One region of the Ruegeria sp. C11 genome, then DNA from elsewhere that is predicted to be linked to it. Evidence: riboswitches for the same ligand, from Rfam matches in the RefSeq annotation. Region 1 holds a riboswitch; each other region holds the start of a gene.
What was found. A riboswitch is a leader RNA that binds a small molecule or an ion and turns the genes downstream of it on or off. The one in region 1 is predicted to bind cobalamin.
Positions count from the first base shown of each region.

Region 2: linked by a shared signal. The riboswitch ahead of ACR0NA_RS03030 (CbtB domain-containing protein) and the one ahead of ACR0NA_RS18165 (DUF1636 family protein) in region 1 are both predicted to bind cobalamin.
Region 3: linked by a shared signal. The riboswitch ahead of ACR0NA_RS02960 (DUF1636 family protein) and the one ahead of ACR0NA_RS18165 (DUF1636 family protein) in region 1 are both predicted to bind cobalamin.

Region 1 covers NZ_JBQFSB010000011.1:81,270-85,544, forward strand. Annotated here, with positions in the region: gene ACR0NA_RS18150 (GTP-binding protein) at 1-1,039, shown strand, start outside; gene ACR0NA_RS18155 (DUF1826 domain-containing protein) at 1,036-1,671, shown strand; gene ACR0NA_RS18160 (DUF6525 family protein) at 1,668-1,940, shown strand; cobalamin riboswitch at 2,045-2,251, shown strand; gene ACR0NA_RS18165 (DUF1636 family protein) at 2,354-2,710, shown strand; gene ACR0NA_RS18170 (ABC transporter ATP-binding protein) at 2,707-3,492, shown strand; gene ACR0NA_RS18175 (ABC transporter substrate-binding protein) at 3,511-4,275, shown strand, end outside.
Region 2 covers NZ_JBQFSB010000001.1:592,801-597,075, reverse strand. Annotated here, with positions in the region: gene ACR0NA_RS03045 (DUF1636 family protein) at 93-467, shown strand; gene ACR0NA_RS03040 (hypothetical protein) at 455-949, opposite strand; gene ACR0NA_RS03035 (CbtA family protein) at 1,014-1,712, opposite strand; gene ACR0NA_RS03030 (CbtB domain-containing protein) at 1,717-1,887, opposite strand; cobalamin riboswitch at 1,924-2,131, opposite strand; gene cobF (precorrin-6A synthase (deacetylating)) at 2,175-2,918, opposite strand; gene cobA (uroporphyrinogen-III C-methyltransferase) at 2,911-3,639, opposite strand; gene ACR0NA_RS03015 (cobyrinic acid a,c-diamide synthase CobB) at 3,636-4,275, opposite strand, start outside.
Region 3 covers NZ_JBQFSB010000001.1:579,242-583,516, forward strand. Annotated here, with positions in the region: gene ACR0NA_RS02950 (NAD(P)-dependent oxidoreductase) at 1-458, opposite strand, end outside; gene ACR0NA_RS02955 (LysR substrate-binding domain-containing protein) at 580-1,464, shown strand; cobalamin riboswitch at 1,537-1,745, shown strand; gene ACR0NA_RS02960 (DUF1636 family protein) at 1,840-2,220, shown strand; gene cobW (cobalamin biosynthesis protein CobW) at 2,217-3,272, shown strand; gene cobN (cobaltochelatase subunit CobN) at 3,279-4,275, shown strand, end outside.

The DNA of each region.
Region 1 (4,275 bases):
TAGCCGAACAGATGAAACGCTGGTTGAGATGTCGAATGGCTGCATCTGTTGCACTCTTCGTGATGATTTGTTGGACGAAGTTCGCCGCCTGGCTGCAGAAGGCCGATTTGATTATTTGCTGATTGAATCCACCGGTATCTCCGAACCATTGCCGGTTGCAGCTACGTTCGACTTCAGGGATGAATTCGGCAACAGCTTGTCTGACGTGGCACGGCTGGACACGATGGTGACAGTTGTTGATGCGGTAAATCTCCTTAACGACTATTCCTCTCATGATTTCCTGCGGGATCGAGGCGAAACGATGGGCGAGGAAGACGAACGCGCACTCGTCCATCTGCTCACGGATCAAATCGAATTTGCCGATGTGGTGGTTTTGAACAAAGCCAACGATGCGGGGGCGGATAAGGTTGACGCAGCGCGCAAGATCATCCGAAGCCTGAATGCGGATGCCGAGATCATCGAGACAAATCACTCCTTAGTCGCCGCCGAGAAAATTCTCGACACCGGCCTCTTTGATTTTGAGCAGGCTCACGAGCATCCGATGTGGGCCAAGGAGCTGTACGGATTTGCCGATCATGTGCCAGAGACCGAGGAATATGGCGTCACCTCATATGTGTACCGGGCACGGCTTCCGTTTGTTCCCGAGCGCATTTTGAAAGTCCTCAACGGCCATCTGCCGGGGGTGATCCGGGCCAAAGGGCACTTTTGGATCTCGACACGACCCGACTGGGTAGCCGAATTTTCGCTGGCCGGGGCGCTGTCCAGTGTAAAACCGCTGGGCACCTGGTGGGCGTCGGTACCGGAGGAGCGGCGCCCTACACATGACAGTGCGAAAGCCTACATGCAGGCCCACTGGCAAGAACCCTGGGGTGATCGTCGTCAGGAAATCGTCTTCATCGGAGCGGGCATTGACTGGCCGGCTTTGAAGGCGCGGTTGGATGCCTGTCTTGTTCCTGCAGCTGCAGCCATGGGGCCCGACACATTGCCCGACTATCCGGACCCGTTTCCAATCTGGCGGCGGATGGAGGATGCCGCATGAACTTTGCCGAAACGCTGGAAAAAGACGCCGCCATTGGCGTCGCGGTCGCGGAAAACCCATCGTCATTCGCCACGTTTCTGCAACCCGGATGCGCTGCTGCGATCTGGCGGCGGCATGCGCCTGCCGACGTCCAAAGCTGGCTGAACGGGCTTGACCCGGAGGTTCTGCCTCGCGGTCGGGTCATTATGCCGTCGAACGCGGTCAGGGATGCCCTGGCGAACCTCTGCGACTGGTCTGGTTTGCCTGACACTCCTGAAAGAGGGTGGTTACAGGATGATATCGTGTCCCTGGCTGACATGTTCTCGGACCTGTTGAATGCAAGGTACCTGCGATTGCGGTTGGATGTTGTGACCACCAACGCCTGTCGCAAATTTCATATTGATGCGATTACCGCGCGGTTGGTTTGCACTTATCGCGGTACCGGAACACAGTACGGTATTTCGCAGGATGGAACGGATCCAGCACATGTGTTCACCGTTGAAACCGGCGCTCCAATTCTCTTGCGGGGGAAGCTGTGGCCCGAACAGCCATCGTTCGGGCTGTTGCATCGCTCGCCGCCAATTGAGGGTACAGGTCAGACCCGGCTTGTACTGGTGCTGGACCCCGTGTTCGACCCGGAAGACGAAGCATGAGTCGGAATCTCGGGCAATGCAGTTTACGACGCAAGCGGCGTTCCGATGATCCAATGGCTGCATTTGACGGCTTGCCAGCGCCGTTAAGGCGTTGGTTGTCCGAAGCAGCCTTGCCATGGTCCCCCACATCCGCGCGACGCATTTGGTCAAAGTCGCAGGCCCGAGGTCTCACGGCGGAGGAAACACTTCGGTCCCTGAGCGAAGCCGAAGCCAGAACGCTTGCCCGTGACCGGCAATCAACTGTTTTCAAACTCATGTCCCGAACGTGAATGAGGTCCGTGTCTCATTCATCTCGGCTTGACGAAGTCGAATGCAAAAACTGCGCTCGAGAGGTTTTGTTTCAGGTCCCGATTGACAAGACATCCGGTCTAGGACAATCAGGACACAGATGGTTCCCCATGGTACGCCCAGGGGATGAAAAGGGAATACGGTGCGGTCCGCCTGTCGGTGCCAAGTCCGTAACTGCCCCCGCAACTGTAAGCGGTGAGCGACGCCAAACAACCACTGGCCAAAAGGGCCGGGAAGGAAGGCCAAGCGACGATCCGCAAGTCAGGAGACCTGCCATCGCATGTTTAACCAACCCGGGGCGGGGCGTCCTGGAAGGAGGCTTTGATGGCACGTCTGACACGTGTTTACATGATCGGCACCTTCTGTCCGCGCTTGGCTTTAAGCGGAGCGGACAATGTCGGAAACACCTGACCATTTCCTTCTGATCTGCTCGACCTGTCGCGGCACACTGTCTGTCGGGGCCATGCGCAATGCGCTGACCGGAAAGCTGCCGACGGGATTCGCTATCCGCACAGTTGCCTGTATGGCCGGTTGCGCGCAGCCAACAACTGTCGGATTTCAGGCCGTCTGCAAAGCTCAGTATCTGTTCGGCGACATTGAAAGCGCGGAAGACATCGAGGCGTTGGCCGAATTTGCACAGCAATACCACGACAGCCCAGATGGCTGGACCAATGCCACCGACCGGCCGGGTCCACTTTTTACAAAAACGCTTTCACGTTTGCCTGGGATCCAATTGCAGGAGCCATCATGACGACCTCGGCCTTTCTGGTTGCGCGAGACCTCGAATACTATGCGCTCAACGGTGATGTCCTGCTGCAGGACGCCTCGTTTGAGTTGGACGAGGGCGCGATACTGGCAATTGCCGGTCCGAATGGGGCTGGAAAAACAACGCTTTTGAACCTGCTGTGCGGGACGGCTGAGATCGTGCTGGGCGACGTTCTGGTCAAGGGGCGCAGCCTGAAACAGATGCCCGCCAAAGACCGGGCCCGGATGATAGCCGTTGTCAGCCAGCAAGAGCTTCCCGATGGGAGGCTTTTGTTGCGGGATTACGTCGCGATGGGTCAGATTCCGATTCGGGCCGACCGTTCGGCTGCAGAACACGCAGCAGAACTGGAAAGGGTACTGAACCTGACCGGCCTGAATGCATTGGCAGACAAACGGATGGCAATGCTGTCCGGGGGTGAGCGGCAACGCGCCCATATCGCCCGTGCTTTGGCGCAGAATCCATCACTGCTGTTTCTGGACGAACCCACCAACCATCTGGACCCGGATGCCAAGGGGAGGATGCTGTCGTTGGTTGCCGAGCTGGGCATCACGGTGGTGATGATCGTCCACGATCTGGTGATGATTCCCGAATTCGCCACCCATGTGGCGCTTATTAAATCCACGCGGCTTACGGGATTTGGCCCCGTGGCCGATGTGCTGACCCCGGAACGGGTCCGCGACACGTTTGGCGTCGACTACCTGTGCTTTCACCACGAAGGCCGCGTGATCCCGGCGCTGGATATCCGAAGAATAACAGTCTCAACCTAAACCAAGGAGCATTCCCGAATGAAACACATCTGGTCCATGGCGCTGATCACAGCCATGGCAGGCGCCGTGTCCGCGCATGAAGTCAGCGTTGACAACTGTGGCGAACCGCTGGTGTTCGAAACTCAGCCTGAACGGCTGGTCGTGCACGACATGAACATGACTGACATGGCCTTTGCGCTGGGTCTGCAGGAGAAGATCGTCGGCCTGACCGGCATCACCGGCTGGTACAAGACCAGCCCGGAATTCGACAAGTTGCGCGGTGAAATCCCGGAGCTGGCGCCCAAATATCCGACAGTCGAAAACCTTGTGGCCGTCGAGCCTGACCTGTTCTTCGCTGGCTGGTATTACGGCATGAAGCCGGGCGGTGACGTCACGCCGGACACGCTGGAGCCCTTTGGCATCAAGACCATGATCCTGACCGAAAGTTGCGTGCATCTGGACAAGGACCGCCCCGAGGCCAGCATGGGCCTGCTGTTCGATGACGTTCTGCGGCTGGGTAAGGTCATGCATGTCGAGGACAAGGCTGAGGCGCTGGTCACAGGCTGGAAGGAAGAGCTGCACGCGCTTGAAGCTCAGACCGCAGACCTGCCCAAACCGCGCGTCTTCCTGCTGGACGGTCCGGCGGATGCGCCGTTTACCGCGGGCAAATTCGCCATCCCGGACGCGATGATCGCCGCCGCTGGCGGTGAGAATGTCACGCATGACATGGACACCAGCTGGGGCCGTACCTCGTGGGAGGCGGTGGCCGCCGCGAATCCAGAATTTCTGGTGCTGCTGGATTAT
Region 2 (4,275 bases), on a different contig from region 1:
GAATTCCGCTTTGGATGCGCTCACATTCCCGTGTGTATCCGCGCGTTGAGTGCTTGCACACCGCCAGCGAAAGCCGCAGTAACAGTGAAAACATGGACGAGGGCGGGATGAGTTCAGAGCGGATGAGGCTGATGATCTGCAGCAGCTGTACCGGGGCACGGGATCGTGACGCCGAATGGCTGGCTGTGCGCGCGGCGTTGGCGCGCGCTGGATTGGAAGATCACGTTCAGCTTGGCGAACACGCCTGTTTCAGCAGCTGCGAAGAACCCGCAGTGCTTGCACTGCAAGGTGAAGGCATGGCCTCATATGTGTTTTCCGGGATCGATGTGCAGGCTGATGCAGATGATATTGCTGCAACGTGCCAAACTTATCTGAACAGCCCCATGGGCTGGATTGAAGACGCCCGGCCTTGCGGGCGACTTCGTTTATGTCTGCGCGCGCGTATTCCGGCGCTTCACTCCACCTGAATCGTCAGTTTGGCGCTGACAGGTACGTCATCCACTGCCAGCGGGCTGTGGCTGTTGGCGTTCAGCGACACCTCGACCTCGACCTCGCCTTTCGGCAAATCCGGGATGTGCATCCAGTTGCCATAAAGGCGCGCCAGTTTGGCTCCGTTGACATAGACATGCGCGTGACCTTCGCCCGGCCTGTCATCAGCCGAGGCATTTTCCGGCGCGAAACGGAAATTCTGCGGTTGGACATGCAAATTCCAACCTGCCATCGGGTCTTTGATCAGGTCGATCTCCAGCCCCGGTGCATTGGGTCCGGCGGGCAGGCTGATGGTTTTGGAATGGTCATGCGCTGCAGCTTCGGCATGCGCGCCGCCGTGATGAGATGGGTCCGAATGATCATGACCATCAAAGGTAACACCATTGGCTGCAGCCAACACAAACCCGGCGCCGCCGCCAAAGACCAGACCAATGGCAAAAAGTGCAAGTGAGCGGGACATTTCTTTTCCTTGCGAAAATGAAACGCCCGCCGGAGTTACTCCGGCGGGCAAACTTCATACATGATCAGGTGTTAGCTTCTGCGCCTTTGCTTTCGCTTTGCCAGAAAAAACCTGCAAATGCACCGACCAGAATCCACGCCACTAGACCGATGCCGAAAGCGCGCGCGGCGAACAAGGCGCCGATTTCGGTTGGCACAGGACCAGTGAACACATCGGGTTCAGGTGCGCCGATGACATGCGGAGCCAGCAAAAGGATCGCTGCAATCACATAGCTGATGATATTGCCCCCAAAGGCAATCAGCCACATGGCCACGGCTGCGGCGGCTGCAGTTGCCCACCACCAGATCTGCCGGTCATAGACATCGGCTGCAGCAACACCGGGCACTTCAGGCGCCAGTGAGAAACCCGGAGCGAAGTGAAGTGCAATAAAACCGGCAAGGCCCCACAACACGCCGGTTCGGCCGTTGACCTCGTGCCCCTGACCTTCGGCAACCGACATCAGGGCGACCAGAGCCAATGCATACCCTGTGTAGATAAACATCGTGAAGATCACACTCAGCGCGTCGCGCTGAAGGTCGGAAAACATGCCGGGCAGATCGGGATGGGCTGAAACAGCTTCTCCGCCGAAATGAACCAGTTCACCGGACTCGTAAAGTTCCGCGTGCAGTAATACCGGCTGCACGAATGCAAGCTGCAGCAGAGCGGCTATCAGCCCTGCTGCAGCACCAGCGAACAACGCGCTGGTCAGAATGCGACTGAACATGGTCTCAGTGGCAGGGAAAGCCGGTTGCGTGACGCACGTCGTGTGCGGCGTCGTGCAGGGCCGATGCCTGAACGTGGCCAGCCAGAGTAACGATCCCCAGACCCAGAACCACAGCGAAAATGGCGGGAAGGATGCCTGTATTCGCGGCGGATGCCTTAAGCGTTTTTGTCGTCATTTCTTGTCCTCCTGTGCCGCCGCACCCGACGGCCGGTTTTTAGTTTCTCGCCTGGCAGGTCTCCTGGCTTGCGGGTCGGTGCCTCTGTTCGCCTTCCCCCCGAGGATCGGGAGTGGCCGGTTGAACAGGGGCTCACCGCTTACAGTCGCGGGGGCGGCTCTGGCTTTGACTTTCACGAAAGTCGCACCAAATTCCCTCTTAGCATCCGGATTGCTCCGGCGGGACCAGACCCTTCCATTTAGCCGTTAAGGCGACTAAGGCGCAATCTTCATTTGCGACCTTTTAGGTCAGTTCTCGCGCTTTTTCAGCAAATAGATATCCATGATCCAGCCATGCGCAGCCCTGTGCATCGCGCGGTTGGCCAGAATCTCCTGGCAAACTTCATTCAAGGGGCCTTTGATCAGGATTTCCTCTTTCATCCCGACGTAAGCGCCCCACCAGATGTCATAATCGGCCATCTCAAGGCTCTGGAACGAGCACTCTCCGTCCAGCATCACCGCCACTTTCGAAGCGTGTTCCGGCCAGCCTTCCTCGCGGATTCTCCGCCCAGTGGTCACAACGTATGGTGCGCCCAGATCATTGATCGGAATCGAATGGGCTGCCGTCAACGCTTGCAGCGCGGTAATGCCGGGGATCACGCGGGTCTCTGGTTGCGGGTCCAGTCGTGAGGCGATTCGAAGCGAACTGTCATAAAGCGACGGGTCGCCCCAGATCAGCAGGGCGACATGACGTGCGTTAGGATGGGCCGAGATCGCTTCCTGCCAGCGCAGGGCAATGGCGTCATGCCATTCGTCCACACCACGAAGATAGCCATCGTCGGAGCGGCGCTTTGGGATATCGAAATAGGCAATCTGGGGTGGGGTGTCCGTCACTGAAGCAATGATTTCTTCCCGCAGCCCGGCCAGATCGGCTTTGTTCTCGCCCTTGCGGGGAATGAGGATCAAGTCCGCAGCCTGAATGGCTTTTGCGCCCTGAAAGGTCACATGGTCGGGGTTGCCGGTGCCGATACCGATCAGGGTCAGGTCAAACATCGTCGAACTCTGCCAAGGGGCCGTACAGGATCAGGGCAGGGGCTGTGCCGATCTCAGCCGCCAGCTGCTCGGACAGCGCGCCAACCGTCGCGCGGTGCAATTTTTGATCAGGTGTTGAAACCGACTCGGCCATCAAGGCGGGCGTATCCAGCGGCAGGCCGTGTTCGTGCAGTGCGTCGACCAGCAAAGGAAAAGTGCGTTTGCCCATGAAGACCACCGTCGTCGCATCGGGATCGGCCAGCGCAGGCAGGTTCAGGTCTGTGGGTAACTGGCCGCTGACATCATGGCCGGTGACGAATTGCACCCGCCGGGCGGTCAGGCGCCGTGTCAGCGGGATGCCCGCCGCCGCTGCCGCTGCGACAGCTGAGGGGATGCCGGGGATGATTTCATACTCGATCCCGGCGGCGCGTAGGGCAACGAGTTCCTCTTCCAGCCGTCCGAAAAGCCCTCCATCGCCAGATTTCAACCGAACGACGCGGGCGCCGGTTTTCGCATAATCCACCAGCAGGCGGCTTACATGGTCCTGTTTGGGCGAAGGGCGGCCCGCGCGTTTGCCAACGCCCACCAGATCGGAATCCTCGCGCGCATGGCTCAGGATGGGGCCGCTGCTGAGGTCGTCAAACAGCACCGCATCGGCCTTTTGCATCCGGTCCACGGCCTTGAGCGTCAAAAGTTCCGGATCGCCGGGACCCGAACCGATGAACGAAACGAAACCGCTCATGCTGAGGCCTCCGCGATCAGGTGAAAGAATGTGCCGGTCACGTTGCCGCGCACCGATCCGGTCTGCGGGCCTTCTGCGCCTTCTGCATCGAATACCCGTGCCAGCGGCGCGTCAGGCTGTTCCACGATCGAGGAATAGTGGAACTCATGCCCTCGTAAGTCCGTTCCCGTCGCAAACCCGGGCATGGGCGCAAGCAGCTCTGCCTTGCGATAGCCAAGGTTGAACTTGCGCTTTTCATAAGACGTAACCAGCCCCAGTAGGCCAGCCATTTGGTGCCGAACACCTTCCTTGTCGATCAGGGCCTGACCCAGGGCCATATACCCTCCGCATTCACCGTGCACCGGCTTGGTCTCGGCGTGTTTGCGCAACCCGGTCAGAAATGTCCCAGCAGAGGTCAGAGTGCCCGCATGCAATTCCGGATAGCCTCCGGGCAGCCAGACCAAATCGGCATCCGCCGCTGGGGCTTCATCCGCCAACGGCGAAAACGGTAGGATTTCCGCCCCGGCCGCGCGCCAGCCTTCCAGCAAATGCGGATAGGTAAAGGAAAACGCGGCATCCCGGGCCAGTGCGATTCGTTGGGCCGGGGGCCGCGGCAGCGCGGTTGACGATGGCCCATTGGGGCCTGAGGAAGCCGCC
Region 3 (4,275 bases), on a different contig from region 1:
CGGCGGCCCATCGTGGTCAGAAATGGCAAAATTTGTTCGAACGTCGCGCGATCACAGCCTGCGAAAATCGAGATGTTGCCGGTCGCCGCCCGGTGGCATCCCCCCGAGACCGGGCAATCCACTGCCGCACCGCCACGTTCGATGACCATAGCGCCAAGGCGTTTTGCTTCGGCCTCATCCGTGGTGGACATCTCCATCCAGATCTTGCCTTCTTTCACCTCGGGCAACATCTGCTGCATCACCGCGTCCGAAGCGGAAGGCGACGGCAGGCAGGTTATCACTGCGTCGCAGTCGCGCATCAACTGCGCTGGATTGTCCGCCGCTTTCGCTCCACGAGCTACAAATTCCTCGACCAGATCCCTGTTCAGATCATGAACGGTCAGATCGACCCCATTGCGCAACAGCGAACCCGAAAGCTTGCCGCCCACGTTTCCCAAACCTATGAAGCCAACTTTCATGCCTATTCCTCCCAGAGTGGCCATTTGCGCATTCGCGATTCACACGCGGATTATCAATGCTGGATAAGGGCAACAGAAACGAATAATAACAGTCGCAATCATAAAATTTTTTTGGTGATAAATGGACCGCCTCCCAAATCCGGCCTGGTTGCGCAGTTTCGAATCCGCCGCGCGCCATCTGAACTTTACTGTCGCCGCGCAGGAACTGGGCCTGACGCAAACAGCGGTTTCACTGCACATAAGGTCGCTTGAGGCTGAACTTGGGGAAAAACTGTTCACTCGCAATGCACGCCGACTGGACCTGACTGAACTGGGACAGTCCTATGCGCTGACTGTCCGGCGGGCGCTGTCCGACATCGCACTGAGCACCAACAGTCTGTTTGGCCCGGCGACCCGGCAAAGCCTGACCATCAGGGCGGCCATTTCAACCGCCACCTATTGGATTGCAGCCGAGTTGCCTGAGTTCTGTCGCCAGTTCCCTGACATTCCCGTGCGCCTTGTGTCCCATATCTGGAATGACAGCGTTGCTCCGGGGGACGTGGATGTAGAAATTCGGCTGGGATATGGCGACTGGCCCGGCGTGATTGCCGAAAAGCTCTGCTCTGAAACCATTGTGCCTGTTTGTCGTGCTGGTGACCCGCTCCCCGGGCTCAAAGACCTGCGAAACGGACCTCTGGTTCATATTCTGGGATATGAGGATAACTGGGCAAGATATTTCGAGGCCAATGGCCTCGCCGTTGCCGAGAATTCGGCCCGTCATTCTGTGGACACGACGGTGGCCGCGCTGCAATTGGTGATGGCAGGCGCGGGTTATGCCACCGTTCTAACCCGGTTTGCCCGCAACGCCATCACGCAGGGCGCGCCGCTGCAATTGGTGGGGCCGCCGATTCCATTTGCCCAGTCACATTACCTGATCCGCGCGACAACGGGGTCGCAGCCGTCCACTCCTGCGCGGCTGTTCGAGGCATGGTTGCAGGAGCGTTTGGCGACCCATGACGCTGACTGACTGCCTCAAGTCGCTTTTCGGATGCGGCGTGTCACAAGGGCGCCAGTACGCTTGACAAGCCCCCTGCCCGTGCCGCATGTCGCATGCGTTGGTGTCCATTTTTAAATGGATGAAAAGGGAATGCGTCAGCGGTTTTCCGTCAAACGCAGCCGCCCCCGCGACCGTGACCGGAGAGGGTGCCCAAAGCCACTGGCCCGCAAGGCCGGGAAGGCGGGACATCTGCCAGAGCCAGAGCTCTGACATCCGCAAGCCGGGAGACCTGCCAGCAGCCGTAGATGTAACCGGGCGGGGTGTTCCGGTGCCGGGTCCATGTCGTGATACGTGGCCCGCATGAAACCCCGTCCCCCGCGAAGAGGATTTGGGGGGATGAGAGACATGACCGAGACCGCGCCAGTCGAGCTGCTGGTCTGCACCACGTGCCGTCGTGGGCTGCCTATCGAGGACGACGCGAAGCGCCCTGGCACCTTGCTGCACAAAGCGCTGGAACAGGCCGAGCTGCCTGACGGAGTAAACCTCAAAGCGGTGGAATGTCTGTCGAACTGCGATCAGGGCTGTTCCATTGTCCTGCGCGGCGGCCCATCCCGCTGGACTTTTGTCTACGAAAACCTGAACGAAACCGACCACGTCGAAACCATCGTCGAAGGCACCACCAAATATCTTGAGACCGAAGACGGTCTGGTGAAGTGGCGCGAACGTCCTGAACATTTCCGCAAAAACTGTGCGGCCCGCATTCCCCCGATTGGAGCCCTGAAATGAGCAACCTCGAAAAACTCCCCGTTACTGTGATCACCGGCTTTCTGGGCTCGGGCAAAACCACGCTGGTGCGCCACCTGATGCAGAACCCGCAAGGCAAGCGTCTGGCCGTTGTTGTCAACGAATTCGGTGATGTGGGCGTCGATGGTGACATCCTGAAATCCTGCGCGATCCCGGATTGTCCGGCGGAAAACATCATGGAACTGGCCAATGGCTGCATCTGCTGCACCGTGGCCGATGATTTCATCCCGACTATCGAGGCGTTGATGGCGCTGGAGCCACGCCCCGACCACATCCTGATCGAGACCTCCGGCCTCGCGCTGCCCAAGCCGCTGCTGAAGGCGTTTGATTGGCCGGATATCCGTTCGAAAATCACCGTGGACGGCGTGATCGCTCTGGCCGATGCCGAAGCCGTGGCCGCCGGTCGCTTTGCTCCGAATGTCGAAGCTGTGGATGCACAGCGCTTGGCCGATGACTCGATTGACCACGAAACGCCGCTGTCCGAAGTGTTCGAGGACCAGATTTCGTGTGCCGACATTATCCTGCTGACCAAACCCGATCTGGCCGGTCCGGAAGGCGTTGCCAAGGCCAAAGAGATCATTGCAGCTGAGGCTCCGCGCCCCCTGCCCGTCGTCGAGGTGGCCGAAGGTGCCGTTGACGTGCGCGTCGTATTGGGGCTTGAGGCCGCAGCCGAGGATGACATGGACGCCCGTCCGTCGCATCACGACGGCCATCATGATCACGAGCATGACGATTTCGAAAGCATCATCGTTGAACTGCCGGAACAGACCGATCCGGCTCAATTGGTCGCCAATATCGAACGTCTGGCCAACGAGCTGAACATACTGCGCGTCAAAGGTTATGCCGCCGTTCAGGGCAAACCGATGCGCCTGCTGGTGCAGGCCGTTGGCGCACGCGTGCGGCACCAGTATGACCGCCCGTGGGAACCCGGCGAAGAGCGTCGCTCGCGTCTGGTGGTCATTGCCGAGCATGACGACATCAAAGAGGCCCAAATCCGCGATATCCTCGTGGGTGTTGCCGAGGCCGCCGAGTAACCGCACATGCACGTCGTCTTCCGCGAAAGCCACGGGTTAGAAGAAACCGAGACCCCGACCGATCTGGGCCAGAGCCCGGCAGATCTGGTGGTGCTGTCCTTTTCGGACAGCGACCTTGGCGCTTTCGCGGCAGGCTGGCATCGCGGTGGCGGACCCGAGGGGCGGATGCCGACGATGCGGCTGGCCAACCTGACGGCACTGAAGCACCCACTGTCGGTCGATACTTATGTCGAACAGACGCTGGAAGGCGCGAAAGGTATCCTGATCCGCCTGATCGGTGGTGTACCCTACTGGTCCTACGGGGTGCAGCAGGTGCTGGCACTGGCGCAGGCCAAGGGCATTGCATTGGCCGTGCTGCCCGCGGACGGGCGCGAGGATACGCGGCTGGACGACTATTCGACCCTGCCCGTCTCGACCCTGCGGCGGCTGGCGCATCTGTGTGACACGGGTGGCGAGGTCGCAGCGCAGGCCGCGCTGGCCCAGATGGCGCTGGCGGCGGGCTTGTACGCCGGTCCGGTGATGGGTGCCAAGACCCTTCCCGAATGCGGCGCATGGTGCCCGGATCGTGGCGTGATCCCCGTGGACAAGGCGTTCTCGGGCGATACAAAACGCATCCTTGTGACGTTCTACCGGGCCTATCTGACCTCGGCAGACACCGCCCCTGTCGCCGCCCTGATCCGCAGCCTCCGCGCGCGCGGGTTCGACGCTGTGGGCCTGTTTGCGCCTTCACTGAAAGCTCCGCTTGCTGCCGATTGGCTGCGCGAACAGGTCGTGGCTCTGGCCCCGTCTGCGATCATCAACGCCACCTCATTCTCAGGCAAAGGCGCATCGGGAACGTCGCCGTTAGATGCAGCCAACGTTCCGGTGTTTCAGGTCGCTCTGGCCACCTCGCGGCGCAAAGCATGGGCCGAGGCGGAACGTGGCCTGTCCCCCGCTGACCTGGCCATGCATGTGGTGCTGCCCGAAGTGGACGGGCGCATTTCGGCTGGTATCGCGTCGTTCA